2 regions of the Pseudoalteromonas sp. BZA4 genome follow, and region 1 is predicted to be linked to the other one. Evidence: predicted binding sites of a transcription regulator. Region 1 holds the regulator's gene; the other holds the start of a gene.
The links. The regulator ArgR, encoded in region 1, controls arginine synthesis, uptake and breakdown. The targets are predictions, from matches to a motif close to ANTGAATANNTATTCANT.
Positions count from the first base shown of each region.

Region 2: argC (N-acetyl-gamma-glutamyl-phosphate reductase) is a predicted target of ArgR. The motif match lies at 5,476-5,493, and genes of this name have one in related genera.

Region 1 covers NZ_JBECOT010000007.1:79,558-96,046, forward strand. Annotated here, with positions in the region: gene ABMY41_RS04860 (methyl-accepting chemotaxis protein) at 1-1,373, shown strand, start outside; gene ABMY41_RS04865 (DUF3718 domain-containing protein) at 1,647-2,024, opposite strand; gene folA (type 3 dihydrofolate reductase) at 2,104-2,595, opposite strand; gene cgtA (Obg family GTPase CgtA) at 2,664-3,818, opposite strand; gene rpmA (50S ribosomal protein L27) at 3,981-4,238, opposite strand; gene rplU (50S ribosomal protein L21) at 4,255-4,566, opposite strand; gene ispB (octaprenyl diphosphate synthase) at 4,977-5,948, shown strand; gene mdh (malate dehydrogenase) at 6,038-6,973, opposite strand; gene argR (transcriptional regulator ArgR) at 7,199-7,666, shown strand; gene ABMY41_RS04905 (Dyp-type peroxidase) at 7,663-8,562, opposite strand; gene ABMY41_RS04910 (ABC transporter ATP-binding protein) at 8,624-9,667, opposite strand; gene ABMY41_RS04915 (iron ABC transporter permease) at 9,664-11,298, opposite strand; gene ABMY41_RS04920 (Fe(3+) ABC transporter substrate-binding protein) at 11,376-12,380, opposite strand; gene ABMY41_RS04925 (tRNA-uridine aminocarboxypropyltransferase) at 13,171-13,833, opposite strand; gene lpdA (dihydrolipoyl dehydrogenase) at 14,036-15,460, opposite strand; gene aceF (pyruvate dehydrogenase complex dihydrolipoyllysine-residue acetyltransferase) at 15,649-16,489, opposite strand, start outside.
Region 2 covers NZ_JBECOT010000008.1:69,162-85,650, forward strand. Annotated here, with positions in the region: gene ABMY41_RS05415 (SAM-dependent methyltransferase) at 1-399, shown strand, start outside; gene ABMY41_RS05420 (GGDEF domain-containing protein) at 396-2,246, opposite strand; gene panP (pyridoxal-dependent aspartate 1-decarboxylase PanP) at 2,495-4,123, shown strand; gene argE (acetylornithine deacetylase) at 4,228-5,418, opposite strand; gene argC (N-acetyl-gamma-glutamyl-phosphate reductase) at 5,640-6,650, shown strand; gene argB (acetylglutamate kinase) at 6,650-7,411, shown strand; gene ABMY41_RS05445 (ornithine carbamoyltransferase) at 7,419-8,339, shown strand; gene ABMY41_RS05450 (argininosuccinate synthase) at 8,349-9,551, shown strand; partial or broken gene argH (argininosuccinate lyase) at 9,604-11,468, shown strand; gene ABMY41_RS05460 (hypothetical protein) at 11,720-11,926, shown strand; gene ABMY41_RS05465 (hypothetical protein) at 11,940-12,482, shown strand; gene ABMY41_RS05470 (hypothetical protein) at 12,472-12,990, shown strand; gene ABMY41_RS05475 (hypothetical protein) at 12,994-13,527, shown strand; gene ABMY41_RS05480 (capsule assembly Wzi family protein) at 13,538-14,914, opposite strand; gene coaD (pantetheine-phosphate adenylyltransferase) at 14,911-15,393, opposite strand; gene ABMY41_RS05490 (TetR/AcrR family transcriptional regulator) at 15,611-16,264, shown strand; gene thiI (tRNA uracil 4-sulfurtransferase ThiI) at 16,373-16,489, shown strand, end outside.

The sequences.
Region 1 (16,489 bases):
AGGTTTATTATCTAGAAGAAGTAGAGCGCAGCCTTGGCCTAATCCGCCCTGCTATCATTGAAAGTAATGCTGATTTATACAACGACCTAAACAGTTATGTTGAAAACCTTGTAAATAACGTACGTGGCAACAACAGCCTATCAGCAAATAAAAAGCGTTTAATTGATGCAATTGCACAAACTCAAGCTGAGCTAGCAAATGCGGAAAAATCAACCACTGAAGCCCTAAAGCAACTTAAAGAGCTTGTTGACCAAGCAACAGTCCTTGCTTTTGACTTACAGCAAGATGTAAGTGGTAACGTATCTACGGCAACCATTTGGACTTGGATTGCCATGGTTATCGCCACTTTAATTGCTATTGCTGTTGCAGCAATTACTGTTAGCCGTATTACTAAACCACTTTCTGAAGTAAACCGTATTCTTGATATTGTTGCTAGCGGCGATATGACTCAACGCTTAGACGACTCAGCTAAAGACGAATTTGGTGAGCTATCACGTAGTTGTAATACGCTAATCGAAAGTTTACGTACACTTATTCAAGGCATTATCTCTCGCTCAACCCAGCTTGCTGCGGCCTCTGAAGAAACTTCAGCAATCACTGAAGAATCAAGCCAAGCTATTCGTAACCAACAAGCACAAGTTGAACAAGCTGCTACAGCAACCACGGAAATGAGCAGTACATCACAAGCGGTAAGCAGCAGTGCTCAACAGGCACTTAGCGAAATCAAGAACGCTGATAAAGAAGCTGACCGTGTTAAAGGCATTTCTTCACAAAACAAAGCGACTATTGAACAACTTGCCCGTGAAGTTGATGATGCTTCACAAGTTATCAATAAGTTACACAAAGATAGCGCATCAATTGGTGGCATCTTAGATGTTATTCGTGGCATTGCAGAGCAAACAAACCTACTTGCACTTAATGCAGCCATTGAAGCAGCCCGTGCCGGTGAACAAGGCCGAGGCTTCGCCGTAGTTGCTGACGAAGTACGCTCTCTAGCAAGCAAGACTCAAGAATCGACCCAAGAGATCCAAGCGATGATTGAATCGCTTCAGGTTGGCGCTGAGGCTGCTGTATCGGCAATGTCGAAAGGTAAGCAACAAGCTGAGTCGTGTGTTGAGCAATCAGACCTTGCAAATACCGCCCTTGATTCAATCACTGCAGCAGTTGCGCAAGCTCACAACGTAAGTGAAGAGATCTCAACAGCTGCTCATGAGCAACAGCAAGTTTCACAAGAAATTAGCGAGCGCTTAGAGTCGATTGTAGCAATTGCTGAACAAACAGCTGAAGGCGCAAACCAAACCAATATTTCAAGTTCAGAAGTTGCTAAATTAGCGGAAGAACTACGTTTATCGGTAGATGCGTTTAAAGTTTAAGAAGCTATAAACGAGCTACGAGCTAACAACATATAGAAGCCGTGTTTGTGAAAACAAACACGGTTTTTTTGTATCTATTTATAGCAACTCGCTTAATTAAATGATCTTTTGAGGTGATTACTCTTAATATTTTCCTGCATCCCCCATGCAGGCACATTATTTAATACAAAATAATAACGAGTTATTGCGAATAGGTATGAAGTTAACGAAGCGTTTTTCAGGCATAAAAAAACCGCAACGAGTGCGGTTTCTTAAATTCTATTGGCGTTTCAATTAAAGGCCTGCGCGGTCTTTAATAACAGCGATTAGTGGAGAACCTCCGTGGCCGTTTGATTCTGCCCATGCGATGTCTGCACCGTCTTCTAAAGAGCTTTTAGATAAGTTCTTAACGATGTATTCACCAGCATCCGCAGCGCCGCTTTCAATTGCATGACGAAGCATATTGTTGCCGTTACATTTTACAGCATCAAAGATGTTACGAATTTTCACACGTGAGCTTTTAAGCTTACTACGTAAACGGTTTTTATCATCAGCTGCGATGTACTCACAGATAGAAACCGCTAATTGATCATCAGCTTTTGCTGGTGCTGTATACGCAACTGACGCTGAAACAACAGCCGCTGCAAGTAACATATTTGGTAACTTCATCATATTTTGCCCTTACGTAATACTTTCTTCTTACCAAGATTGTCTAATATTGTACCAACTAATTAATTTTACCGCAATAATGTTACGAGTTTTTGTACAGGGTTACAAAAGTATACGAGTAAGGGTTTTTGTTATCAGGCTGATGCTTTTCTTGCTCGGCAACTGTCCAATTAGCAACACTTTCGTAATCTGGGAACTGCGTATCACCGGCCACTTCGAGGTCGATGAATGTTAAGTATAGACGATCTGCTTGAGATAGAAATTGTTCGTATATATTTCCGCCACCTATAATCATTACTTCTTCAACATCAGCAACCAATTCCAGCGCAGCCTCTGGTGAAGTAACCACCTCAATACCTTCAGCTGTGTAATCAGCATTACGCGTGATAATAATATTTTGACGACCCGGTAAAGGCCGACCTATTGATTCAAATGTTTTACGGCCCATGATCACAGGCTTTGCCATGGTTACTTTTTTAAAGTGTTGCAGATCGGCGGGTAAATGCCATGGCATTTGGTTATCTTGGCCAATTACTCGGTTATTTGCCATAGCAGCAATCATTGAAATTTTCACACTAAACCTTTAATACTTTTTTCTTATTAATAAAAAAGGAGCGCATGGCTCCTTTTCAGTTTTAAATTTTATCGTTGGTAGATAACTTCTACATCGTAGTCATCATCATCCCAGTCGTCATCCCAATCATCATCGTCTTGAGATGTTGCTTTCTGATGATAAGTATCCCACTTAAATTCAACTTCTTCTTTCTCTTCTTCAGCGAATTTCTCTTTCGGCATACTATCAAGTAGCGCCATAATATCATGACATAGTGCTTGGGTATTTTGCTTATTAGCAGCAGAGATACGGTAAACATTAACCTCTTCACCTAGCTCTTCGGCAATTTCATTACACAGTGCTTCAGCTTCATCTTCTGGTAATAGGTCAATTTTGTTAAATACTAACCAGCGCGGCTTTTCAGCAAGCTTAGGACTATATTGGTGTAGCTCATTAATAATCGCAAAGGCATTATCAACTGGATTTGTGCCATCAACAGGCATAACATCAATGATATGCAGTAATACACGACAACGCTCTAAGTGCTTTAAGAAGCGAATACCAAGGCCTGCGCCATCCGAAGCGCCTTCGATTAGACCAGGGATATCAGCAATTACAAATGACTTATTCGAATCTGGGCGTACTACACCAAGATTAGGAATAAGTGTCGTAAACGGGTAATCTGCCACTTTTGGTTTAGCTGCAGAAACACTGCGGATAAACGTTGATTTACCAGCATTTGGTAAACCAAGTAAGCCAACATCAGCAAGTAGCATTAGCTCTAGGCGTAAGCTGCGAACTTCACCAGGTGTACCTAGTGTTTTTTGACGTGGCGCACGGTTTGTACTTGATTTAAAACGTGCATTCCCCAAGCCATGGAAACCACCTTTTGCAACAACAACCTTTTGACCATGCTTAGTCAGATCACCTAATGACTCTTCAGTATCAACATCAATGATACGTGTACCAACAGGCACCTTAAGCGTTAAATCAGCGCCTTTTTTACCAGTCATGTTACGGCTTTGACCATTTGTGCCGCGCTCTGCTTTATGAAAACGCTCAAATTGGTAATCAATTAACGTATTTAAGTTTTCATCGGCTTGTAGATAAACGCTGCCGCCATCGCCGCCGTCGCCGCCATCAGGACCGCCATCTGGTACATATTTTTCACGTCGGAAAGATACGACACCGCTGCCGCCATCACCCGCGTCACAACGAATTTCTACTTCATCTACAAACTTCATGATTACTCACTTTAAGATTGGCTTGTTAATAACTCTATTATATACCTAAGTGCCCTATTCAGCACCCAATGCCAAGGCGCTTAGGTATATATTTATACGCACTATTATGTGCCTTAAAACAAAAAACCCCGCAAAGGCGGGGTTTTTCAAATATCGAGATGATTACTCAGCTACGATATTTACGTATTTACGGTTTAAAGGACCTTTCTGTTCGAATTGAACTTTACCATCTGCTTTTGCGAAGATAGTGTGGTCTTTACCGATACCTACGTTTGCGCCAGCGTGGAAACGAGTACCACGTTGACGAACAATGATGCTACCCGCTAGAACTGATTCGCCACCAAAACGCTTAACACCTAGGCGTTTGCTTTCTGAATCGCGACCGTTACGAGTACTACCAGCTGCTTTTTTATGTGCCATTTCTCAGTACCTCTAATTAAGCGCTAATGCCAGTGATTTTAACTTCAGTGAACCATTGACGATGGCCCATTTGCTTACGAGAATGCTTACGACGTCTAAATTTAACAATCTTAACTTTCTCACCGCGACCGTGTGAAACAACCTCAGCTGTTACTTTACCACCGTTTACGAACGGTACACCGATCTCGATTTTCTCACCATCAGCAACTAAAAGTACTGAATCAAATTCAACTGCTGCACCAGTTTCAACGTCTAATTTCTCAAGACGAATTGTTTGACCTTCAGTCACACGGTGCTGTTTACCACCACTTTGGAAAACCGCGTACATAATTAACTCCGTCTGTGCGCCCTCAAATCGACGCAACTAAAATATTCTTCAATAGGGCGCGAAGTTTACGCTAATGTGCAAAAACTAGCAAGCCTCTTTTTCGATAAAATGAATAAAAAATAGCTGCATTGAGAGCAATTCAATATTTTCCCCTATTCTATCCTAAAAACACCACATGCCAAGCGGTTTTTACGATCTCATGACAATTAAATTACGCTAATAATACGCACCTTGAAAATTCAAAAAGCTGATCACTTATTAATCAAGGCTATAAATTTATCTTGGCAAAATTGATCTCAAATAAAAAACTTTACAGTGTTTTTTTACTGAATCATCACAAAATATCGAGCAAGCGCTTTTTTTGTTGTACAATCAGCCCCGTATACCCATAAATATTGGCTCGGAGATCAATGGATATAAAAGCTATCCAGACGTTAATCGAAAATGAAATGGATGACGTCAATCAACTTATACATGCCCAAATGCGCTCAGATGTCGCATTGGTTAACCAACTCGGTTTATACATAGTAAACAGTGGCGGTAAACGCGTTCGTCCTATGTTGGCCATTTTAGCGGCAAAAGCACTTGGTTATGAGGGCAAAGACCATATTACGCTTGCCACTATCATCGAATTTATTCATACCGCAACTTTATTGCATGACGACGTTGTCGACGAGTCACATTTGCGCCGTGGTACGCCTACAGCCAACGCAGAGTTTGGTAATGCAGCGAGCGTTTTGGTGGGTGACTTTATCTATACACGTTCATTTCAGCTTATGGTTGGCCTAGGTAAAATGCCAATCATGCAAATTTTAGCTGATGCAACCAATGTCATCGCTGAAGGTGAAGTATTACAGCTAATGAATTGTAATGACCCTGACACGACAGAACAAAGCTATATGCAGGTTATTTACAGCAAAACGGCAAAATTGTTCGAAGCTGCAACCGGCCTTGCTGCAATTATTACCGAGCAAGACGAACAAACCCTTGAAGCATTAAACTTATACGGTATGCATCTTGGCACTGCATTCCAATTAGTGGATGATGTTCTTGATTACAACGCTGATGCCGAGCAACTTGGTAAAAACATTGGCGATGATTTAGCTGAAGGTAAACCTACCCTACCGCTTATCTACGCAATGCAAAAAGGCACACCAGAGCAAGTTAAGCTAGTACGCGAAGCAATTGAGCTTGGTAATGGTATGGACCACTTAGAGAGCATTCTAGCGGCATTAGCTGACACTAAGGCCCTTGAGTTTGCAATGCAAAAAGCTGAGCAAGAAGCTGACAAAGCAATTGCTTGTATTGCGTTCTTACCAGATACACCGTACAAACAAGCCTTAGAGAGTTTGGCCCGTATCGCCGTTGCCCGCGATCACTAAACGCTATTTATTCGAGCCATTAAAAAAGCCTGCATTTGCAGGCTTTTTTGTTTTCGGCGATTTAAAAAATCGCCTATCATCTGTCGGAATTAACCGTTGATGAAATCAACACCTTCTTGGATGTCTTTGTTAAGTGTAGCTAGCATGTCGTTTTTAGCTTGCTCTTCGAATGCACTTAACTCACCGTAAGAAAGGATTTCTTCAACGCCGTTTTTACCTAGGCGAACTGGGTGTGCGAAGTATGCTGCGTCACCGTTTTCAACTGCAACGTATGCGTAATCAACTACTTCTTCACCTTGTAAGCCTTTAACTAAAGACATACAGAAGCGTGCTGCTGCAGCACCCATTGAAAGAGTCGCTGAACCGCCACCCGCTTTAGCGTTAACAACTTCAGTACCTGCGTTTTGGATACGTGGAGTTAATGCTGCAACTTCTTCGTCAGTGAAAGTAACACCTTCAACTTGAGATAGAAGAGGAAGAATTGTAGTACCTGAGTGACCGCCGATAACAGGAACTTTAACGTCAGTTGCGCTTAAACCTTTAAGTTCAGCAACAAATGCTTCTGAACGGATCACGTCAAGCGTTGTGATACCGAATACACGGTTAGCATCGTAAGTACCCGCTTTTTTGAATACTTCAGCAACGATTGGCACAGTGCCGTTTACTGGGTTAGTGATGATACCTACTAACGCTTTAGGACAGTTTTTAACGATGCCTTCAGCTAATGTTTTGATGATACCTGCGTTTACGTTGAAAAGGTCCGCACGGTCCATGCCTGGCTTACGTGGCATACCCGCTGGGATAAGAACGATATCACAACCAGCTAATGCTGCGTCTAGGCTGTCAGCACCAAAGCCTTCAACTTTAACGTCTGTTGGGATGTGAGAAAGATCAACCGCTACACCAGGAACAACAGGGGCAACATCGTATAACGATAATTCAGAACCTGCAGGTAAACTTGTTTTTAATAATAAAGACAATGCTTGGCCGATACCGCCAGCTGCGCCTAAAACAGCAACTTTCATTGGAATTCTCCGTAATTTGAGGTAGGAAATATTTGTGGCCCTAAAGATAATGAAATTAGCGACTAAAAACAAATTTATCCTGCTTATTTCGCGTATAATTTCGACCATAGTTGTAAACTTAGCTGTAAAGACACAGCATTTTGGACGACTTTGTAAACTAATACTGCATAAATATGCAGAGTTGTGTAGAATTACCCTACATTTTATGAATAAAGAAACGGCAACATGCAACCACAAGACAAACAAGAAGCACTGATCAAAGCGTTTAAAGCGCTATTAAAAGAAGAAAACTTCGGCTCACAAGGTGAGATTGTCGAAGCATTAAAAGAGCAAGGCTTTGATAATATTAGTCAAAGTAAAGTCTCTCGCATGTTAAGCAAGTTCGGTGCAGTACGTACTCGCAATGCAAAACAAGAAATGGTCTATTGTTTACCGGCTGAAATGGGTGTGCCAACAGCGAAAAGCCCACTGCGTCAGCTTGTTATTGATATTATGCATAACGAAATGATGATTATTATTCGCACTAGCCCAGGCGCAGCTCAATTAATTGCTCGTTTACTTGATTCACTCGGTAAGGCAGATGGTGTACTCGGCACCATTGCAGGCGACGACACTATTTTTATCGCCCCTGCGAAGATTTCTGAAATCGATGTGACGCTTGATCGCGTGCGCACTTTATTCGATACCGTTTAAAGTTGCTTTAAGAAGTTTACTGACGGGGCGAAAAACGCAGATCCCATATCGGCTTGAGTAAAATCGAGCCAATGATCATAGCAATCGCCCTGCCCCAAACGACTCTTTAATACCTGCTCAAACGCATCCCCTTGCGCAGCACACGAAACCATTAAAATACCCTGCTTATGCACATCACCAAATGGCATGCTTTGGTTTAGCAATAGTGGCTGGCCATGCTCATCTTTTAATTCACTACGAACCGCATGACTGGTTTCTACAGCAGGCACAATCAAGGTGTTATCTAGACGCGTGCGCCCCATGATTTGCTCTTGCTCAGACAACGATAAATGCTGCCAGACACTCAAATCATGCACAAAGCGCTGAACATGAATATAACTGCCTTGGTCTTCAAAGTAACCCGGTTTATCGATAAGTGCTGTACTACGTTTTTGACGGCCATGAGGTGTATCGCCTGCATAAATGAAGCCGTTAAAATCACGTCCATCTAAAAACCGAAAATTACGGACCTGCTCCACCAGCTCAACATCCGGTGTTAATAATTTTAGAATTTGCAGAGCAAATAGATGATTTACATCTTCACGGTCAGAGCGAATTTGCACAAACAAGTCAAATGGCTGAGCACTAATCACATGCTCACTATGAGTCACATTCGGAAAGCTTTGCAATTGGCTTGGGATAAACTCGGGCAGAATATGCGGCCAATACTGAGCACCAAGGGCAACCACACACGATAGCATAGCTTCTGAGAACTGATCAGCAAACTCATCTTGAATGACGCTAACGCGTTTTAGTTTTTTACGTAATGACTCATCATGGCCATCGTAAACATTAAAAAACAGGTGCAAACCATGTAAGTTTGCTTCAGCACAAATCCCAGATTGCGCTTGCGCCATAGTGAATCCTTAGCTTCTCGTTATTTGCACAAAGCCAAGGATTCAAGATTGTTATTTATTACTAATCATGAAAAAAATTGACTGTGTGCGGCATTATTTTTATTTTTACAGGCTGCTCAACAGCTAACACGCGGTCTTGCTCTGCAGCAACTTCACACTCTTGCCCTGCAATATTGATACGATATACATAACGCGTACCGATAAAACGCCTGTGCAAGATAGTTAAACTGTTTGCGTCACTGTGCGCAGCTTCACACAACTGAATATGATGCGGCCTTATATACACTTGACCTTGCTGACAATTAGTATTGCTTGCCGTCAATGAGTGAACCACACCAAACGCCGTTTCGTATTCAGTTGGCGTTAATACTTTTGCCGTTAAGTATATGCCCGTACCAAGAAACTCTGCAACCACCTTTGAGTTAGGTTGACTAAATAACTGCTCCGGAGAGCCCTGTTGGGCGATTTTTCCGCCATGCATAACCGCAAGCGTGTCGGCAAATGCGAAAGCTTCTTCCTTCGAGTGGGTAACAAATACCGCAGAAACCTGCTGAGCTTTAATAATGCGACGTATATCGGCAATAAGCTCAAAACGCACTTGTGTATCAATATTCGAAAATGGCTCATCAAGTAATAATAAACTTGGTTTGTAAGCAAGTGCACGGGCTATTGCCACTCGTTGCTGCTGGCCACCAGAAAGCTGATGCGGATATCGCTTTGCACAACCATCGAGTTTAACAAGGGTAAGCATTTCATCGACACGCTCTCGCTTTTGCGCTTTACTCATGTTGCTTAGGCCAAACGCAATGTTGTCGCTTACCGTTAAATGAGGAAACAACGCATAGTCTTGGAACATCATGCCAATATTACGTTTCTCCGGTGCAACAAACAGCCCACTATCGTTGACCACTTTCGAATCAATACTCATATAGCCTTGCTCAGGCTGTAAAATTCCGGCAATTGCCTTTAGGGTGGTAGTTTTGCCGCAGCCACTTGCGCCAAGCAAACAGACGATTTCATCTTGTTCAACATTGAGGTTTAGTTCACTCAACACCTGAGTCACATTGTACTGATAAGCTAAGTCTTTAATTATCAAATGACTCATGAGTGATTTTGCTCCATCGAACGATTAACGAAATACAAAGGGATTAACCCAACTAACACGATAAACAAGGCTGAAATTGACGCAAGCTCCAATTGCTCATCACTAACATATTGAAAAACATGAGTTGCCAGGGTTTCAAAATTAAAAGGTCTGAGTAATAGAGCTGCTGGTAACTCTTTCATGCACTCAATAAACACTAACAAGCCAGCTGTTAGAATGCCGCGCTTTAACAGTGGTAAATGTACTCGCCACAAGGTTTGTAAGGGCCCTTTGCCCATTGATTGGCTGGCCATATCTAGCGATGGGCTAATACGTAAAAAACTGCTTTCAAGCGCGCCATGCGCAATCGCATAAAAACGTACAACATAAGCAAAAATCATCGCAAATAAAGTGCCGCTCAAAAGTAATCCTGGTGATAAACCAAAAGGTTCAAGCCAATTATTTAATGCATCATCTAACTGAGTTAATGGTAGCAATACGGCAATGGCTAACACAGTACCAGGTAAGGCGTAGCCAGTACTTGCTAAACGCCCTGGGATCAAAGGGTAAGCTTGTTTCGCAATACGTTGATAAAACAATACCAATAAGCTCAATAGAATAGTTGCAATACTCACCACAACAGCCACTTTAAAGCTTTGCCAAGCGTAATTAAAGAATGCCCCATTCCATGCTTCATCTGCATAAACAATAGCGTATTTAACTAACACCCCAACCGGCAAAATAAAAGCCAGTACTAGCACAACGGTACAAGCCAAGCTTGCAGCCCATGCGGCACTGCCTTTTAAGCGATACAAGGTTGCACTGTTAACGCTTGACTGACGCTCATACACAGCTTGATTACGACGACTAAAGCGTTCAACCATGATGGTTAAAAACAAAATCAGTAACATAATGCCTGAAATTTTCGCCGCTGCCGTTAATGAGTAATAGCCAAGCCATGTATCGTAAACAGCGGTCGTTAGTGTGCTCACAGCAAAGTAATTAACAGTGGCAAAATCAGCCATAGCTTCCATACTGATTAATGTAACCCCTGCCACAATCGCCCCACGACCAAGAGGCAAACTAACGCGTAAAAAACTTTGTAATGGTGATAGCCCCATTAGTTGACTAGCTTGTACTAGTTTAAAAGACTGCTCTCTGAGTGCCGTTTTAAAAATTAGGTATAAGTAAGGATAGAGTACCAAGGCAATCATAAAAATAGCCCCAGTCAATGTACGAATATCAAAAAACCAGTAATCGTCTGGTGATTGCCAGCCAAACCAGTCTCTAAGGGCTATTTGTACTGGCCCTGCGTAATCAAGCAAGTCGGTATACACATAGGCGATGAGATAAGTTGGCATTGCTAATGGCAGCATTAACGCCCATTCAAATTGCTTTCGCCCAGGAAAGTCACAATATGCAGTTAACCAAGCTAACGGCAATGCAATTACACAGCTCAGCAGCCCTACCCCTGCAATAAGTATGAGTGTATTACGGGTATAATCCCACAGCACAGTATCGAAAAGGTGCTGAAATACATCTGAATCTCCTTGCAGAGACTCAAATAACAAAAAGCCTAATGGCGTAACAAGCAACAGGCCAATAAGCCAGGCTATTAGCTGCCAACGCGACAGCGAAAACTTCACATGCATAAGTGGATTAATACCAGATAAAATAAAAGCTGTTAAAAAACAGCTTTTATAAAAATGTGTTACGAGAAATATCCTCGTTATAAATCAAACTTTACTTCATCAATCAGCTTCAGTGCCACAGGGCGATATTTGCTGATCTCATCAAGAGGAAGGCTATCTTCTTTAAACTCTCCCCATGATGCAACCATCTCAGATAATGCAACCCCTTGCTTTACAGGGTATTCCATATTAACTGAAGCATACATATTTTGCGCCTTATTGTCGGTCATATACTCAACCAGTTTCAAGGCATTTTCAGGGTTTTTAGCATAACGGGTCATAACAACGCCCGATACATTGATATGAGAACCACGGTTTGTTTGGTTAGGGAAGTTAATATAAACCGCTTCAGCCCATGATTTTTGCTGCTCATCTTGCATCATTTTGCCAAAATAATAGCTGTTGCCTAACGCCAGATCGCATAAACCTTCTTTTACGGCTTTGACTTGCGCTCTGTCATTACCTTGCGGCTTACGTGCTAAATTGGCTTTTACGCCCTCAAGCCATTGCTTAGTTTTTGCTTCGCCATGGTGAGCAACCATAGAAGCAACTAAACCTAAATTGTAAGGGTGTTTACCAGATCGAGTGCAGATCTTACCTTTGTATTTTGGATCGGCTAAATCCTCGTAAGTTAATTCAGCAAGTGCACCAACACGCTCTTTTGCAGAGTAAACATTACGTACACGTTTAGTAAGTGCTATCCATTGACCGTCGGCATCGCGAAAAGTGCTTGGCACATTCGCATTAACCACATCACTATTAATTGATTGCGTTAAGCCTAAGTCCTCTAATTGAATCAGCGCACTAAAATTAGAGGTTAATACTAAATCAGCCTTACTGTGCTTACCTTCACGCTTTACACGTTCAATTAACCCTTTTTTAGCAAAAACCACGTTAGTTTTAATACCTGTTTGCTTAGTGAAATCATCCAAAATAGGCTGAATTAAGAATGGTTGACGAAACGAGTAAATATTTACTACATCTGCAGCAAATGTAGGCGCGCTTAATAATGCGCTAAGTAATACTAAGGCTGTTTTCTTCATTTTATAGCACCTAAATAGTAACAATTATCAAAATATTTTACCTAGAGTTAGGGCAAAGTGCACCCGTTTAAACTTATATTTCAATCAACCTAACTGCCATTTAGGAATTTGCATGTAAGACATATCTCACCCACATGGCAGTTATTGAGTAAAAACCACCAGCAAACACTGCACAAAACAAGATAAACACTTGAAATATAACAACATACTTTAAATGACAATAAAATAACCAGCAGATTAAGTAAGATTTTGACCTACTCAGCTTTGCCCATTTCTCTATAATTACTTACATCAACTAAGCAAGAAGCTTAATGAGTAGATGGATAAGGAAGCATTACTCATAATACCGCGGAATAAGGTTCATTAGGAGAATAAGGAATCAAGGACAGGCTCAGGAAGAGTAACGCAATGGAGTGACAACCTACGGACAACATCAGGATGATGTGGAATGGCATGACAACAGGACGTTGTTATACAGGAAGTTCAAAAAGTGGAATAAAGGACAGGCCGTTAGGGCATCGCAATGGATTTGCAAACAAAGGGATAGTGTCAGGATGGCACGTAAAGGAGTGGTAAAGTATTTACCAGCATGGATGTAAAGGACTAACAAGGAAACAAGGCGGGATTGCCTTATATTGCACAGAACCAATAAGTAAAGTGTAATCGCATGGATTGGCAAAGTTTAGGGAGTTGATTAGATTCAATTGCAGGATGCAAAAAATTAAGAAGATTCCGCAAGCGCGACTAGAGATAGTACGCGCTTTTCTTTTGCCTAAAATTTAGTAAAGAGTTATTGCTCTGGGCGTCCCTTATTACGCTTACCTAGCAGATAAGCATCTCTAAACTTAATAAAATGTTGCTCAAGCTTTTGTGTAGCATCTTCTTCACCGGCAAGGGCAAGTACCATAATAGCCACCTCAGCGGTGCCTAGTTGATGCTCATGCGGGGCAACACGTAATCGATAATCAGATAGCTTTTCAGGCGTAATTGAAAACACAGGAAGATTATCTAGATAAGGGCTTTTACGGATCATTTTCTTTGCTTCACGCCAAGTCCCATCTAAAAAGATAAACAATGGACGTTTACCTTCAACAGGAGTTACTTCGGTGATCACGCGCTCTTCGTCGTCAACATCGCTGGCAGGAAAAATAACCATTGGCTGATACTGAGGATCTGCCAACAAGCTTAATAAGGCTTCATCTGGATTTGTTCTATCCCACTTAAAGGCATGATTATCTGGCACGATTTCAGCAATTAAACGGCCAGTATTTGACGGCTTAAAACTCTCATTATGGTACATAAGCAAACAGACCGCGGCATCACACTGAGCTTGCTCAACGCCTTCACAAATACAATAGTGCTCGGCTAATAAACAACGCTCACAACGCGTTAACTTTGCTCCTCGTGCTTTGAATTCACGACGAGACTCAGTCATTTGCTGAGCACGAAGCATTAACACCGAATTATTTGAGATAGTAGCCACTGTATTTACCAGATAATTAAACGGCGCGTATTGTAGCTAAAAATATGGGGAATAGATATTGATCTAAGTATTAAGCTGCAAGCTATAAGCAGCTAGATCTTAAAGCTTATAGTTAAAAAAAAACAAAAAACCCAGCAGGAGCTGGGTTTTTAAAACGATTAGTCAAAAGAACTTACTTCTTTTTAACTGCTTTTTTGTTTGGAAGGTCAGTGATTGAACCTTCGAAGATTTCAGCAGCTAGACCGATTGATTCGTTTAATGTTGGGTGAGCGTGAATAGTTAACGCTAGGTCTTCACCGTCTGCGCCCATTTCAACTGCTAAGCCGATTTCACCTAGCATTTCACCTGCGTTGATACCAACCATAGCACCACCGATAACGCGACCTGAGTCTTTATCGAAGATTAGCTTAGTTTGACCTTCAGTACGTGCTGAAGCGATTGCACGACCAGAAGCAGCCCAAGGGAATACAGCAGTTTCGATGCTTAAGCCTTGCTCTTTAGCTTCTTTCTCAGTTACACCAACCCATGCGATTTCTGGATCTGTGTATGCGATTGAAGGAATGCACTTAGGATCAAAGAAGTGTTTCTGACCAGAGATAACTTCTGCAGCAACGTGAGCTTCGTGAACCGCTTTGTGCGCAAGCATTGGTTGACCAACGATATCACCGATAGCGAAGATGTGATCAACGTTTGTTTTAAGTTGCTTATCAACATTGATGAAACCACGCTCATCAACGTTAACGCCTGCTTTATCAGCGTCAAGTAACTTACCGTTAGGTGTACGACCAACAGCAACAAGTACTTTGTCGTAACGTACTGCGTCAGCTGGTGCGTTTTTACCTTCGAATGAAACGTATAGACCATCTTCTTTCGCTTCAACGCCAACAACTTTAGTAGAAAGCATTACGTTGAACTTGTTCTTAACGTATTTTTGGTAGATCTTGATAACGTCTTTATCAGCTGCTGGTACTAATTGATCAGCAAACTCAACTACGTCGATTTCAGAACCTAGTGCACGGTATACAGTACCCATCTCAAGACCGATGATACCACCACCTAAAACAAGTAGTTTCTCAGGAACGTCTTTAAGCTCTAGCGCACCTGTTGAGTCAATTACACGGTCATCTTCAGGGATGAAAGGTAAGTTAACAGGTTGAGAACCCGCTGCAATAATAGCATTGTCAAAAGTGATTGTTGTTGTACCGTCTTCACCTTCAACAGCAAGTGTGTTGCTGCCAGTGAATTTACCGTAGCCGCTAACTACTTTCACTTTACGCATTTTAGCCATGCCGTCTAGGCCGCCAGTTAGTTGACCGATTACAGACTCTTTCCAATCACGGATTTTGTCTAAGTCGATTTCAGGCTTGCCAAAAGTAACGCCGTGAGATGACATTTCAGCTGCGTCATCAATCACTTTAGCTACGTGTAAAAGTGCTTTTGAAGGGATACAACCCACATTTAGACATACACCGCCTAATGTGTTGCGAGATTCTACCAGTGTAACTTCTAAGCCCAAGTCAGCAGCACGGAAAGCCGCAGAATAACCACCAGGACCACCGCCTAGTACAACAACTTGAGTTTTTAATTCGTTGCTCATGCTATTACCTTAAATGTTTGAACGGGACACTGCCCCTAAGTTTAACTGCCATGTTTCTGCAAGGCAGAAAGGGAGAGCAGATATCTATACCAAGATTGTTCTATGGCAAAGATTGTATCATTGCCAATGGTAAAAATCCCAGCAAAAAACAACTTGCTGGGATTTGATTCTTATAATTTACGAGACGATTACATCACTAGTTGACGAATATCGCTCATGTAGCTTGCTAGCGTCACAGTAAAGCGTGCTGCTAGGGCACCGTCAATAACCCTATGGTCGTATGACATTGATAATGGAACCATTAATTTAGGTTCAAACTCTTTGCCATTCCACTTAGGTTTCATTTCTGACTTAGATACACCCAAGATAGCAACTTCTGGCGCATTCACAATTGGTGTGAACGCTGTACCACCGATACCACCAAGGCTTGAGATTGTGAAACAACCGCCTTGCATATCAGATGACGTTAGCTTGCCTTCACGTGCTTTCTTAGAAATATCCATTAACTCACGAGAAAGTTCAATGATACCTTTCTTATCAACATCTTTGAACACTGGAACAACTAGACCATTTGGCGTATCAACTGCAACACCAATGTTGATGTATTTCTTCAAGATTAAGCTTTCGCCGTCTTCAGACAGTGAAGAGTTAAACGTTGGGAATTCAGCCAATGCTTTCGCCGCTGCTTTCATCACAAATACAAGTGGTGTGATTTTAACACCCAGCTTTTTCTTCTCAGCAAGCGCATTTTGCTCTTTGCGGAATGCTTCAAGGCTTGTGATATCAGCTTCGTCAAACTGTGTAACATGCGGGATTTGCACCCAGTTACGGTGTAAGTTAGCACCTGATAGCTTCTGGATACGAGAAAGTTTCTTCTCTTCAATTTCACCAAACTTAGCAAAATCAACCTTAGGCCAAGGGATAAGACCTAACTCACCGCCACCGGCATTACCTTTACCTGCAGATAGCTGACCTGACTCAACTTTCTTCACAAGGTCTTTCACGTAGTTTTGTACGTCTTCTTTCACA
Region 2 (16,489 bases), on a different contig from region 1:
CATCGTTTAGATAAGCATGATATTGAATACAAGCAAACAGATGCAGGGCAGTACATTTTAGTACAAGCTGATTTAAACGATTTTTGGCGCTTAGCAGTGGCTGCAAACTGGCAACCTAGTCATCATTACCTGTTGTATCCAAATCCTTGGCCAAAAGCAAAGCACTTGCAAAGACGCTGGCACGGCGCTGCAATTTTTCCGTATATCGTTAAATTAGGGGGCCGCTTAGAGCTGAGAAGCAACTGGGATATATACGTAAAAGAGTTCGCTCGCTCATTAGAGCTTGCTGGGCATAAGTGCGATGTTGAGCTGTATGAAAGCGATACTGCAATTACTCCATTCGAACGTAAATATTGGGCCAGTGGTCAACAAAGCCACCGTTTGGTGATCAACCTTTAATGAATATAGGGGGTCGGTGGTGCAAAATGACTCCCTTGCATTAAAGTAACACCCGCACGAGCAAGCGCATCTGCTATTTGTTCGTTATCAACTTGCTCAGCAATTACATCTAACTTTAGTTGCTGAGCATATTTCACCAAGTTTTCAATAAATAGATAGTTATCTGTATTGGTATGAATTTGGCTCACCAACCCTTTATCTAGCTTCAAGCCATCAATTTCTAGCTTCCTAATGTGGGGTAAGTTTGAAAAGCCCGCGCCGAATTCATTGATAATAACCTGAGCACCTTTATTTTTTAGGGTGTTAATAAAGGTTTTTACTTCACTAAAGTAAGCGATAGCATCACGCTCATAAAACTGAAAAATAATATTATGAGGCTGCGGATAGCGCCTAAGTTGTAACTCTAAAAACTCGCTTAAGCTTGGGTCGAGAATATCTTGTGCGGTAATGTTGATACTCCAGCGCACATTGGTTTTTCTAAACTGCTCAATGCATCGAGTGAACATGGTGCGTCTTAAAAGACCGTCCATACGTGAGCGCTTTAGTACCATCATAAAGTAATCTGGCGCATGAATACGACCTGTAGCACTGGCCATTCTGGCAAGGCATTGATAATGGTCAATGTGTTTGCTTTGGTTATTATAGACTGCTTGAAAGTAAGGTACGATACGGTTGTTATCGAAGGCTTCTTTTACTTCTTTGGCAAGCGTAACATTGCTTCTAAATTTCTCTTCAACCTGCTTAAACACATTTTCATAACGTACAATACGCTGATTATTAAGCTTTGCTTGTTGCAGCGCAACATGGGCGTTTTCAATCAACATTGACTTATTACCCGTGGCGATACCTGCGTACAAGCTCACGTAGATATAAGGCTCTTTCAACGCAGGAATAGCATAGTTAAAAGCATTAATTACATCATCGATATTACGCTCATCACTATGCGTTCGTAATAGCGCAATTTTATTAGTTGCTAACCGATAGACAAACCCTTCGCTAGGCATCCTTGATTGAAAATAGCTAAGCAAGTTAGCCATTACTTTGTCGCTCACTTCAGTGCCATAAAAACTGCTAATATCTTCTAGCTCATTAATGGCAATAACTGCCAGCTCCATACGGTGTTTGGTGGTTTTCTTTATGTAGTATTCCAGCGCGACATGGTTCGCAAAGCCGGTGCGGGCATCTGTTGATAGGGAGCGTTTTAGTTGTAAAAAATACAGCCCAGCAATTAGCGCTGCAATAAAGAAAAAGAAGCAGCCTGTGATCATTGCACGGGTCACACTGTGCTGCAGTTGCTGATTTAAGTCACCAATGGTTATGTCGGCACCAGTTATATAGGTGTGACCATTATCATCGACAAAAGTCACAAAGATGCTTTTAAAATAGCCCCATTGATCTTTTGATACCTCAAATACCGGCTCTGTTGAAAAAAAAGCTTCTTTGTTAAGTTCTGTCGCTTCAGGGTAGGCATCTAGAAACTGCGTTACGCGGCCATTGTTTTGATCTTTTTGCGTGTAACTCGAGGCACTAAAATAGACTTTGCCGTCGCGCAGTACCATTGCGTACACATAGGCAAGCTGCATTTGTTTTGCATACTCAGATAGGGCTCGGCTTTTGTCTTTATATATTGCCGAAGAGATTGGTAAGCCCGCATTAACTATATTGTGGTAGTCATCACCTAGGATATGTTTGACACTGACCGCGGCATTAAGCAATTTGGTATCGATATTTTCCATGATCTCACTACGCGTGGTTTCATAGGTATAATAGATATAGCCAAATAAGCTTATAAAAAATGCGGCGAAGCCATATAGCAGCCAGCTGGTTTTTTGCATTCCTTTGGGCATAGAGGTTCCCTTAGCAGTTATCATTTGATTATACTCAAAAAAAGCGTGCCTGATAGTATAAAATGACTGCAAAACTCATTAACTGATCACTTTTTTGTCATCGAAATTAGCGCTTTTTTGCTTTAAACGAGACATTTTCGTGATATTCCAGTAAAGTTAGCCAATTTCGTAGAAACAGTGCCGCAAAAGTGCTTACCTAGATGTCCCATCATCGGGTGCATTTTTAGCTGCTAATTATGGGTATTAGGATGGATCAAAAGCGTTGTGCCGTCGCCTCTAAAGAAAGCTTGATTCGTATTTTTACGGTGCCAGAAGCACCAGACTCGACATTAAGTAAAATCGAATCTGAAATTTCTAGCAACTTAGCTGGGTTCTTAAATGAGAACATAGCTGCTATCGAAAAGCCTTTGCACGAAATTGAAAAAGACTTTCAAACGGCTACTATTCCAGAAGAGCCGACCTTTGTTTCAGACTATGCTCAAGACATTATGGAGCAGTTAGTTGCCCATTCTGTGCATACCGCTGCGCCGAGCTTTATTGGTCATATGACCTCAGCATTACCGCATTTTGTGTTACCGCTTTCTAAGTTAATGGTTGGTCTTAACCAAAACCTAGTAAAAATTGAAACTTCTAAGGCATTTACGCCTCTAGAAAGACAAGTTTTGGGCATGATGCATCACCTTGCATATGGTGAAGACGACAGCTTTTATAGTAAATGGATGCACAGCGCGAAAACGTCATTAGGCGCATTTTGTTCAGGTGGCACTGTTGCTAACATTACTGCACTATGGATTGCCCGCAACCGTTTATTAAAAGCGGATGGTGACTATAAAGGTATTGCTGCACAGGGTTTAATCGCTGGAATGCTGCATTATGGTTATAAAGGCTTAGCTGTGCTTGTTTCTGAGCGAGGCCATTACTCATTAGGCAAAACCGTTGATTTACTGGGTATTGGTCGCGATAACATTGTCGCAATTGCAACTGGCGAAAATAATAAAGTCGATGTTGATGCGATGCGTAAAAAGGCTCATGAGCTTGAAGCCTCTGGCATTAAGGTAATGGCACTCGTGGGTGTTGCTGGGACGACTGAAACAGGCAGCATAGATCCACTAAATGAAATGGCTGATTTGAGCGAAGAACTTGACTGTCATTTTCATGTCGATGCTGCATGGGGTGGTTCAACCTTATTATCTTCAAATTACCGCCACCTATTGAGCGGTATCGAACGCGCTGATTCAATAACCATTGATGCACACAAACAAATGTATGTACCAATGGGGGCTGGTCTGGTGTTATTTAAAGACCCAGCTGCGACGGATGCTATTGAGCATCATGCGGAATATATTCTTCGTAAAGGCTCAAAAGATTTAGGCAGTCATACCCTTGAGGGCAGCCGCCCAGGTATGGCAATGTTAGTGCATGCTTGCTTACGTGTTATTGGCCGTAAAGGCTACGAGATGCTAATTGATCGCAGTATCGTGAAAGCTCGCACTTTTGCCGACATGATCAAGCAGGATGAAGACTTTGAACTAATCTCAGAGCCTGAGCTTTGCTTATTAACCTATCGTTACGTACCAAAAGAAATCCAAGCGAAGCTTAAAGATGCTGACGAAGAAACGAAATTAGATATTTACGCTTCGTTGAATCGCTTTACTGCAAGCATGCAAAAACGTCAGCGTGAAGCGGGTCGTTCTTTTGTATCGCGTACTCGTTTAACTCCTGCAAAATATGACCATCAACCTACCGTGGTATTTCGCGTCGTACTAGCCAACCCGTTAACCTCTAAAGCAATTCTAAAAGATATTTTAGCGGAGCAAAAAGAGCTGGCGAAAACTGATCCGGTATTTAAAAAATATTTAAGTAAGTATATGGATTAGAAAAGGGAGCGTGATGCTCCCTTTAAAAGCGATTTATACTGCGTTATTGATTTTAACAATAGAACCACTATTATTTGCAATCAATGCCTTGCCTAAATCGCTTTTTATTCCAACTGAAACTCGCATCTTGAGGTGGTTTGGGTATATTCACTAAAGCAGCTTGCTTTAATCATATTACTGATAATCGCTTGCGAAGGTTTAATTTTTTCCATCGCCAAAAACTCATCTGGCTGGTGGGCTTGGTTAATTGAGCCGGGCCCCATGACGATGGTTTCACAGCCAAGCTGTTGAATAAAAGGGGCTTCTGTACAATAGTTTACAGCGACAGCTGGTTGACCTGAGACTTTTTCGGCCAGCTTTACAAGTGCTGTATCAGTGCTACCACTAAATGCTGGGATAGGTTCATGCATGTCGATAACGCTCACTGCATTTGGGTATTGGGCATTAATCTCTTCTGCGGCTGTTAGCAAAATCGCTTGTAGCTCTTGCACACTTAAACCAGGTAAAGGCCGCATATCAATGTGCATTTCACAGCAACCACAAATGCGGTTGGCATTATCGCCACCATGGATATGGCCAAGGTTCAAAGTAGGGTACGGAATTTCAAAGTGATCAACTGAATATTTATTCTTTAATTCTTCTTTGATGATTAACAATTTTGTAATCATTTTATGCATGACTTCGATGGCGTTTAAACCACGTTCAGGATCTGAACTATGCCCTGAGCGACCAATTACCCGGATCGCTGTACTCATATGGCCTTTATGAGTAAATACTGGTGTCATATCAGTTGGCTCACCAATAATACAGCGCGCTGGTTTTAAGTTCGGATGGCGGCAAATTTGTTGTGCTCCCGCCATTGTGGTTTCTTCATCGGCTGTTGCTAGAATTAATAGTGGCTCTGTTTGTTTAGTTTCATCGAGCTCACTAATTGCTTGCAATACAAAGGCAAAAAAGCCCTTCATATCAATACTACCCAAACCGTAAAGTTTATTATCATGCTCGCTAAGTTTAAACGGATCGTAGTTCCAGCGGCTATCATCAAATGGCACTGTGTCAGTATGACCTGCAAGCATTAAACCGCCATCTCCTTCACCGCGTTTCGCTAATAAGTTGTAACGGCCCTTACCGTTTTCAAGCTCTGTGATTTCACATGTAAAACCAAGGCTTTCGCACCAGTCTGCGAGCAAGGTAATAACTCCTTTATTGCTCATGCACAAAGAATCTTCAATCGCACTAATTGAAGGGGCAGCAATCAGCTGCTGATACATAGATATAAAAGAGGGTAGCGACATAAAAAAATCCAAAAATAATTATTCAATCTAATTGCATAACAATATAAAAGTATTTATGATGAATATCAATTCACTTTTTAAGCATAAATATTAGTAAAGCTGTACGATGAACACGAAACGACGATAACCTGATTTCATTACTTTAGACAGTGTTTTTATTCGCAATTGAGCGAGTAATTTTAGGCGTATCGATAAATAGATTTAATAGGTAAAAGTAAGCAATGAATGTAGTGATTATTGGCGCAAGTGGTTATAGCGGCGCAGAGCTAGCAAGTTTAGTTGCTAAGCATCCAAAACTGACCCTACAAGCATGTTATGTGTCTGAAGGGAGTTTAGATAAAGGTAAGTTATTAAGCGATTTATACCCTGAGCACCTTGGATTGTTAGAGTACCCACTACAACCTCTAACTTCTGAAGCGTACAAAGATATCGAAAGCAATGCTGACTATGTATGCCTGTGTACAGATCACAAGGTCAGTGTTGATCTTGCTCCGCAATTTTTAGCCATGGGTAAAAAAGTATTCGACCTATCTGGTGGTTTCCGTTTAGCTGGGAATGAGGATTACCTGACTTATTACGGTTTCGCACATGAACACCCTGATCTTTTAGCACAAGCAGCATATGGTTTAGCTGAATGGAATAGCGATGCGATTAGTAAAGCGAACCTTGTTGCTGTAGCGGGTTGTTACCCAACCGCGGCTCTTAATTCTTTAAAACCACTTAAAGAAGCGGGTTTATTAGCTGATCAAGCCATTATTGTTAATGCGGTGTCAGGTGTTACAGGTGCTGGTAGAAAAGCCAGTGTTAATACCCACTTTTGCGAAGTGTCACTTGCTCCTTATGGCTTGTTTAACCACAGACACACACCTGAGATTGAGCAGCACCTTGGTCACCCTGTGCTATTCACCCCACATTTGGGTAACTTCCCCCGTGGAATTTTAGAAACTATTTATGTGCAATTAAAACCGGGTGTAACAGCAGAGCAAGTGAGCGCGGCATATCAAGTGTTAGCAAACGAGCCGTTAATTCGCTTACTTGGCAATAAAATTCCAAGCATCAAAGGTGTCGCTAAACAACCATTTGTTGATATTGCATGGCAACAAAAAGGTGAGCAACTCATCGTTATGTCAGCGATTGATAACCTCCTAAAAGGTGCGGCAGGGCAAGCATTGCAGTGCATTAATTTAGCCATGGGTGAACCTCACCATACTGGTTTAGTAGGAGCGCTGTAATGAAAACTTGGATCATTAAAATCGGTGGTGCTGTGTTAAATAGCGCAGATGCCGCAAAAGCGCTTTTTGATGTTTTAGCCTCTGAACAACAAGATAACTTTGTGATTGTTCATGGTGGTGGAGCCTTGGTTGATGCTTGGCTTAAAGACGCCGGCTTTGTAACTGCAAAACATCAAGGTTTACGTATCAGCCCAAATGAGCAAATGCCATATATTGTTGGTGCTCTTGCCGGTTGTGCCAATAAACAATTGATGAGCCAAGCAATCAGCGCTGGCCATAAACCTGTGGGTTTAAGCCTTTACGAAGCGGGTGTACTGGTATCTGAAAAACTTAAAGTATTGGCGCAAGTAGGTCAGTGCTCAGGTAGTTGTGACAGCGTGCTACCTAGCATGCTTGAACAAGGTCGTTTACCCCTAGTGAGCTCTATTGGCTTTGGAGAAGATGGCCAATGGTACAACGTCAATGCAGATGAAGCTGCAGCGGCTATCGCTAAAGAGCTTAATGCAGAACTTATTTTTATGACAGACGTAGAAGCTGTGCTTGATGCCAATAAGCAGCCTCTACATCAACTTAATACGCAGCAAATCGAAACACTTATCCTTGAAGGAGTCATTCAGGGCGGGATGGAGGTCAAAGTAAAGACCAGCCTTCTTGCTGCCCAACATTTACGACGTGGTGTGTATATCTCAAGCTGGCTGAAGCCAGAGAACTTAGTCGCTTTATTAAAAGGCGAACATGTAGGAACGAAAATTACACCATAGGTATTTCATGTTAAAGAATTTCTTAAATGGTCTTGAGTTAGACCAAAAAGGCGCACTTAAATTACTAAACTTAGCGCAAAAAATTAAAGCAAACCCAGCAGATTTTAGCCAAGCATTAGCGGGCAAATCAGTGGTTACATTGTTTGAAAAGCCAAGTTTACGTACTCGTTTATCATTTGATATTGGTATTAATAAATTAGGCGGTCATGCGGTTTATTTAGATTCACAAAATGGTGCTATGGGCGCTCGTGAATCAGTTAAAGACTTTGCTCTTAATATCTCAACTTGGGCAGATGGCATTGTTGCTCGCGTGTATGCACACAAAACACTGACTACACTTGCTGAGTACTCATCGGTGCCTGTCGTTAATAGCCTGTGTGATTTATATCACCCATGCCAAGCGCTTGCTGACTTTTTAACACTGCAAGAAGTGCATGGCGATGTTAGTAAACTAAAGCTTGCTTACTTAGGTGAAGGTAACAACGTCACACACTCTCTAATGCTATTAGCAGCCACTTTAGGTACTGATTTTGTTGCAGTTTGTCCTAAAGGCAGTTCGCCAGATTCGCAAATTCTTAAGCAAGCAGAGCAAATTGCAGCAATGAATGGTGCCTCTGTCATGGTGAGTGACAGAATTGAGGCGGCAGTTGGCGCAAATGCAGTCTATGCTGATACCTGGGTTTCAATGGGTGATAAAACACCGCTTGAGCAGGTTAAAGCTAAATATATGCCATATCAGCTTAACCAAGCCCTACTAGAGAAAACCGGTGCGCAAACTGTACTGCATTGTCAGCCAGCGCATCGTGAGTTTGAAATTACCTCTGAGGTAATGGATGGCCCAGCATCAAAAATTATTCAACAAGCAGAGAATCGTATGCACGCGCAAAATGCTCTACTTGTCACATTATTAAATCCAAATTTTGTTTAAGGAACACCAATGAGTTCAATTAAAAAAGTCGTATTAGCCTATTCTGGTGGTCTTGATACATCGGCAATCGTGCCATGGTTAAAAGAAAACTACGGCTGTGAAGTAATCGCGTTTGTTGCTGATGTAGGCCAAGGCGCAGAGGAGCTTGAAGGCGTTGAAGAAAAAGCCATAGCTTCAGGTGCGTCGGAATGTCATATCGTTGACTTAAAAGACGAAATGGTCAGTGACTATATTTACCCAACTTTAAAAACGGGTTCTATTTACGAAGGCACTTATTTATTAGGTACGTCTATGGCGCGTCCAATCATTGCTAAAGCGCAGGTTGAAATTGCCCGTAAAGTAGGTGCTGATGCGCTTTCACATGGTTGTACTGGTAAAGGTAACGACCAGGTGCGTTTTGAATCATGTTTCGCAGCCCTTGCACCAGATCTAAAAGTGATTGCACCATGGCGTGAGTGGGACTTATCAAGCCGTGAATCATTACTTGATTACTTAGCTGAGCGTAATATTCCGTGTTCTGCATCAGCAACAAAAATTTATAGCCGTGATGCTAATGCTTGGCACATTTCTCACGAAGGTGGTGAGCTTGAAGATCCATGGTGCCAACCAAGTGATCAAGTATGGACTTGGACTAACTCGCCAGAGCAAGCACCCAATGAAGCAGAATATGTAACATTGAATGTGGTTGAAGGTGAAGTAGTTGCTGTTAATGGTGAATCACTAAAACCATATGATTGCTTAGTTAAATTAAATGACATTGCTGCGCCGCATGGTGTGGGTCGTGTTGATATCGTAGAAAACCGCTTAGTGGGTATGAAGTCGCGTGGCTGTTATGAAACACCTGGGGGCACTGTGATCATGGCTGCTCTTCAAGCTATTGACGAGCTAGTGCTAGATAAATCAAGCCGTAAATGGAAAGAAGTACTTGGTGGCGAATTCTCTCACTTAGTCTATGACGGTCGTTGGTTTACGCCATTAAAAGACTCGATTCTTGCAGGTGCTGAATCACTGTCTAAGTTAGCAACGGGTGAAGTAGTGCTTAAGCTTTATAAAGGCCAAGTCACTGCGGTACAGAAAAAATCACCTAATAGCTTATACAGCGAAGATTTCGCAACCTTCGGCGAAGATGATGTATATGACCAATCACATGCTGAAGGCTTCATTCGTTTATTTTCGCTATCTAGCAGAATCTCAGCACTAACGAAAAAGTAATTTAATTATTGCCCTGCATTGCAGGGCAATAGCCGAATTTGGAGACAGTTCAATGGCACTATGGGGCGGACGTTTTTCTACGGGTCCAGATGAAGCGTTTAAACAATTCAACGATTCACTTCCTTTTGATTATCAACTTGCAGAGCAAGACATTATTGGTTCAGTTGCTTGGGCTGGGGCGTTAAAACAAGTCAACATTCTAAACCAGCAAGAATACGATGACCTCGTTGCAGCACTTAATAAGCTGTTAGATGAAGTTAAAGCAAACCCACAAGCAGTGGCTGTAGCTGGGCATGAAGATATTCATTCTTATGTTGAATCAGCACTGATTGATAAAGTGGGTGACCTTGCTAAAAAGTTACACACCGGTCGTAGCCGTAACGACCAAGTTGCAACAGATTTCCGCTTGTGGTGTCGTGATACAGCTGAGCATATTCTTGAAGCAATCGCAGAGCTTAAAGGTGAATTTATTGCCTTAGCTGAGCGTGAGCTTGGCACTATTTTACCGGGTTACACACACTTACAACGCGCACAACCTGTGTTATTTAGTCATTGGTGTATGGCCTATGTTGAAATGCTTGAACGTGATGAAAGCCGTTTAAGTGATGCCAAAAAACGTATGAATTATTGCCCACTTGGTAGCGGTGCATTAGCCGGGACTGCGTACCCAATTGATAGGCAAACTCTTGCCGAAGGGTTAGGTTTTACCGGTGCCACACGCAATAGCCTTGATGCTGTATCAGATCGTGATTTTGTAGTTGAGCTATTAAGCTGTGCATCGATTTCGATGATCCACTTGTCGCGCATGGCTGAAGATTTAATTTTCTATAACTCGGGTGAAGCGGGCTTTATTGAGCTTTCTGATGGGGTAACATCAGGCTCTTCACTAATGCCGCAAAAGAAAAACCCAGATGCACTTGAATTAATCCGTGGTAAAACAGGCCGTGTTTTTGGCGCATTCAGTGCCATGATGATGACACTTAAAGCGCTACCACTTGCTTACAATAAAGATATGCAAGAGGACAAAGAAGGCTTATTTGATGCGATGCCAACTTGGCTGGCATGTATTCATATGGCGCAAGCGTGTATCAAAGGCATTAAAGTTAATGCAGATAAAACATTAGCAGCTGCAAAAGGTGGTCACTCAAATGCGACTGAACTTGCTGACTATTTAGTGGCTAAAGGTATTCCATTTAGAGAAGGTCACCACATTGTTGGTACGCTCGTGCAAATGGCTATTGCACAAGGGAATAACTTAGAAGATTTAAGTTTAGAGCAATTTAAGTCAGTGCATAGCATTTTCGAATCAGATGTATATCCTGTATTAGAAATAGACGCCTGTATTAAAGCAAGACAAGCGCAGGGTGGTACCTCTCTTGAGCAAGTAACAAGTGCCATCAAATACGCAAAAAAAAACAGCAAATAGCGGTACGTGACGCAACCTTAAATGATGTTGAGTCCATCGCTAAGCTTATCCAGCATTGGGCTACCGTAGGTGAAAACCTACCACGAGCTAAAAGCGACATGATTCACTCTATTAATGAGTTTGCTGTCACTGAAATTGAAAACCAAGTTGCAGGATGTGCCTCGCTGTATATTTACGACACTGGCCTTGCTGAAATTCGCTCGCTCGGGGTGGACCCCGAGTCACGAATTGCCGGCCAGGGGCGTCAACTTGTTGAACATTTGCTAAAAAAAGCCAAAAGCTTGGCGCTTAGTCGGGTAATTGTCCTGACAAGAGTGCCAGAGTTTTTTGCAAGCCAAGGTTTCAGCTTTTGTAGCAAAGACGGTTTGCCAGAAAAAGTGATCAAAGATTGTGAGCTTTGCCTTCGCAAAGAGAACTGCGATGAAGTGGCAATGGAATATATTTTAAAGCCAAGTAATAGCGCGGTGATCCCGTGTAAACACGTGGCTTAAATTCCCTGGATGAGAAAAACGCACGGTTACCCCTGTGCGTTTTTTTATGCCTGAAATTTAGGTTTGCTGATTTTTATGATCAAAAAGATCAAAATTAATAAAAGTTGGATCGTTAATTGCTTTTATTATCAGCGCGGTGGCAACGTCGCAATGAAGTACAAAAAAGCGTCAAAAAAATGAGAACGCTTAACTCAGCTTGCAAGCTATTGTAAGCTGTATTGAAAAAACAATTAACTTAAAGGAATTAACTTATGCAAATTTCAAACAATAGCCAATTGCAAATGCAAGCATACAGCCAAATGCAACAAACAAAGCCTGCTTTGGAACAAACTACTAGTAATAAAACCCTGCAATCTGATACAGTAACTTTATCAAGTGAAGCGCTGTCTTTATCAGGTGGTGCAGAGATTCAACGCGGTGGCGGTGTAATTCTTCCTCCTAGTAAGAAGGAAGAATGATTATAGGAAAACAATGTTTTTAACTGAGCAATTTGGATTTTTTTCATTATCAGCCCTATCTGCTTGGGGATTTTTAATGGCATTTTTCTTTAACGTTTTTGTTTATAGTTTAGATGTCAAGCGTCGTACTACCTTGTTGCTCAGCTCTTTTATAATGATGCTTTCTTATATGGCTGGTGATTATTTCTTCACTTGGATTTCTTCTACCGCCGCAACTTATTTTGATTGGGTACTTTACGACTTAGCAACAGTATTAGCGCTCTTAACTGGGTATTATTTCATAAATAAAACGACCCCTTCCTTTTTATATTTAGTCGTTGGTTTAGCCGTTAACATTACTCTTTTTATCTCTTTGTATATAGATGTTGAGTTAAATAGAAATTCAACTCCATGGCTACTATGGGATATTTATGCATTTGGAGTTAACTTCGTTGATTACAGTATGATTGCAGTTCTGATTATCGATAGAGACATATACGGTCTGCATAAACTTAAAAAATCTATCAAATCTCACTTTAGGAATAAAAAAGTAGTAAATACCTCTAATGTATCTTGATTCAATTACTGGCCAGCTGGTTGGAATTTTTATTGAATGGGGGGTACTTATGGCTTTCTTATTTAATCTATCGACCAGCATTAATAAAGTTGATAAATCTCCTCTGATTTTATCTGCGATTATGGCCTTATCATATTTTGCTACGGATGTTATTAAATTATCTGACGCGCCATACTTGAATTGGTTTCTATACGATTTGATAACAATATTAGTGCTCTCTTTTTGGTTGTTAGTAAAAAGTGTAAAACTCTTTACAGCTTCAATTTATGTAATTGCTGGATTACTGCTTAACGCAAGTTTTATGCTCTCGATGCATTACGATATTTTCATACTAGGTAATCGAGAACCTTGGCTTTTGTGGAGTGTATTTTCGATAGGTGTAAATTTACTAGATTTAATGATGATAATTGCTATTGCATCCAATAAAGACTTTTTACTACTCAAAAAATTTGTTAAGTATCCTATGTCGTCGAGCGAAAAACCTGAAGAAAAGTTGGAATTGATCTAATCAATGATTGGAGTGGTTCAAGAAAACATAGGTTTATATCTAGCTACATTTATTATGTGGGGATTTTTAATGGCCTTTTTATACAATATGGTCAAAAAATCTTCATTTCCAGGTGGTGATGGCACCAAGATGTGGATCTCATTCACAATGTTTATTTCATATATGGCTAGTGATCCGTTGCTGAATATCACTTTTGGATACGATATTTTGGATACAACATTAGCTTATCTAATCTGGGCTTGTTCTGATATTGTCATTTTTTTTATAGTGTGGCTAATTTCAAAAAGTAAAAGCATTTCTGATGAGCCTGTAAAGCTCTATATTTCAATTGGTCTAAGTGTAAATATATCACTGTTTTTAGGCATGTATTTCGATATTAACTACGCCTATACAGGAAGCTGGTGGTTTTGGGATGTCTACAGTATCACTGTGAACCTGATGGATATCATGATGCTCATCGCACTTTTCAGTAATAAAGACTTTTTAGGGCTTGTGAAACTATACAGGAAAGTTCGAGGTCAAGCTGAACTAGCTTGACCCCAATTGGTTAGAAACGATATTCCCAGCTAGTTCTAAGGGCTGTATTTGTTTCTGACTCATCACCTATTTCATCTTTTGAAATAAGCCCTGTCACTTTCCACAGGCCGTTAAACACAGATTGCTGATAACCGAGTTCTAACTGCAGCTGACTCCTATCTGATGCGAGCTCAGCGTGTTTGGTTTCGCTTTCAATCCAACGAAGCTTAGCATGGCCACCATAACCATTTAGAGTGTGGTAATAGGCGCCAAGGATAGCAGATTTACTTTGTTGCGGTGTTGAGCTGCCAATTAAGCGCGAGCGTTGTGTATAGCTACCAGAGCCATATACGCAATTACTAATTTGCTCACAAGTTTGCTCTGTATTTGAATATTCAAAATAGCTTTTTAATAGACTTTCTTTCGAGCCAAAATAGCTTTCAACACCCAGTGTATAAAATGGCTCGCTCGGTGCTAAGCCACTTTCATTTCGGCCCATTACCTCAGCATAAAAAGCAATAGGTTGCGCCGCTAAAGTGGTTGAGTACTTAACATCTAAACTAGTTAAACGATGTGTTGATTCATTGCTTTCAAGTGTAACTGGGTCAATTTCTAGGTTAGTCAAATAATCAGAGCCAGCACTGTTAATTGCTATTTCAAGGCCTGTTAATGGGGTGCTTGCAAATCGGAGCGCCCAAAAGTCACCGTCATCTGAGCTATTTAGATATGGTTTTTGTTTGGCGTAAATACCTGTTAACTGCCAGTTACCGATAAACGACAACCAACTTGGGCCTACATATTGTGTATTTGCTCTGGTAAAGCGCACGCCTTTCATGGGCGCCGCATTATTTGATAGTAGTAGGGCGTTATCGTTACTTGGCCCCCACCAATGGCTAACTTGCTCTGCACTAAGTGACCAATTACCCAGAAGTACGGCTAAATAGCTATCTTGGTAAGTAACATGCTGCTTATCAAGGGCGTCATCGGCGTAATTTACACTGACTTTAGCGCTAACACGCTTTCCTGTGATTGAGCCATAACTATTTACACCGCTTTCTTGCTGGTGGCGTTTACCAAACCCTTGCTGAGAGAGTGGCTCGCTGTTGTAGTTTAGGCGAATACCTGAGCTGGTTTTGTGTTTAGCATTATCAAGGGCATGCTTAACATGCTGATAAGCAAATAAGCCTCGTTCATCTAGTTGGCTGGTATTGGCAACGTCTAGGTCGCGTGCGATACCTTGCCACATTAATGGGTAGCTATTAATAGGCTGTTTAATAATGCCTTGGTTAAATAGCATTTCGATTGAAGCGCGAAGTAAAGGGTCGTCACTTTCTATCCATGGCCCAGCAACACTTGGTGCAGAGATCATTAGTAATGCAGTTAATCTAATGAACTTTTTTAATTTCATCCGTGAATTTTATCCTGTAAGGCTTTAGCTACAATAGGGTCAACAAACTCGCTCACATCGCCATTGTGGCGTGCGACTTCTTTGACGAGAGTCGATGAAATAAATGAATTTTTTTCTGCCGGTGTTAAAAATACACTTTCTAGATCTGGATTCAGGCGACGATTCATATTAGCTAACTGAAATTCATAGTCGAAGTCAGACACCGCACGAATACCACGAATAAGCACTTCGGCATTATGGTCGCGAGCTAAATCAGCTAATAAGCCTGAAAAACCAATTACATTCACGTTATCAAGATGCGCCAAAATTTTATTAGCAAGCTCAACGCGCTCATCAAGGGTAAAGCAGGGTTGTTTACTTGGGTTATGCGCAATGGCAACAATTACTTTATCGAACATTTTTGCCGCGCGATGAATTAAGTCTGTATGGCCATTTGTAAGTGGGTCGAAAGTGCCCGGATAGATTGCAGTAACGTTCATAACTATCAGCGATTTATAAATTTGCCTGCTATATTAACAGTGTTTTCTCGACTATGCAGCTTAGAAAATACGCGTATCGGATTAGGAACCTTCACCTATATAAGGTACTAAGCCGATTGAGGTTAATATTTTTCAAGGTAGTATTTAATTGTCGCGCATTTGTTTATACTGCTCGGCTGGGGACCGTAATAATCATAAAAAACAGAGTAAATAGTCTATGAGCACAAAGGACAAGATCATACACACCAGCATCGAATTATTTAATCGCCACGGTGAGCGTGCCATAACAACCAATCATATCGCTTCGCATATGGGGATAAGCCCAGGTAACTTGTATTATCACTTTAAAAATAAAGAAGATATTATTCGCCACATATTTGCTTTGTATAGCGACCATTTACATACTCACTTTAAGCCATTGGCTCCTGATGATGATGCGTTAGAAAACCTAGCCGGTTATCTAGATTCACTGTTTGAATTAATGTGGCGTTTTCAGTTTTTTTACGACAATTTAGGCGATATTTTATCTCGTGATGAAGAGCTGAAAAAAGGTTACATTGCGTTTCAAGCTGAGCTTTTAGAGCAAGTCAAAGATGTACTGTTTGCATTACGTGAAGGCGGTGTTATTTGCATTGAAGATGAAGATGTCACAGAACTTGCGCACATGCTTAAAATGACCGTGAGCTTTTGGACGCCTTACATCAAAGCTCGCCGCTTAAGTGGTGAACTTGCCAGAGCTGATATTTACAATGGTATTTTAAAAGTATTACTGCTATTAAAAGCTCATTGCACCGAGCAACACCTAGAGCAAGTAAACCAATTAAGAGCTAAGTATTTAGCCCTAGCTGAAACAGAGCAAAGCGAACAATAATCCCGCAAAGCAGTTTATTTCCTAGACGCTATAATTTTTGTTATAATCGCGCGCCCTTGAGGTTGCTATACCTTAGGGCGTGTGAAATCCACAGTCTAAGAGTGAACTATGCTTAAATTTATCGTCAAATTACACCCTGAAATCGCGATCAAGAGTAAATCTGTTCGTAAGCGTTTTACCAAGTTATTAGAAAATAACATTAAGATCGTTTTGCGTCGTGTTGAC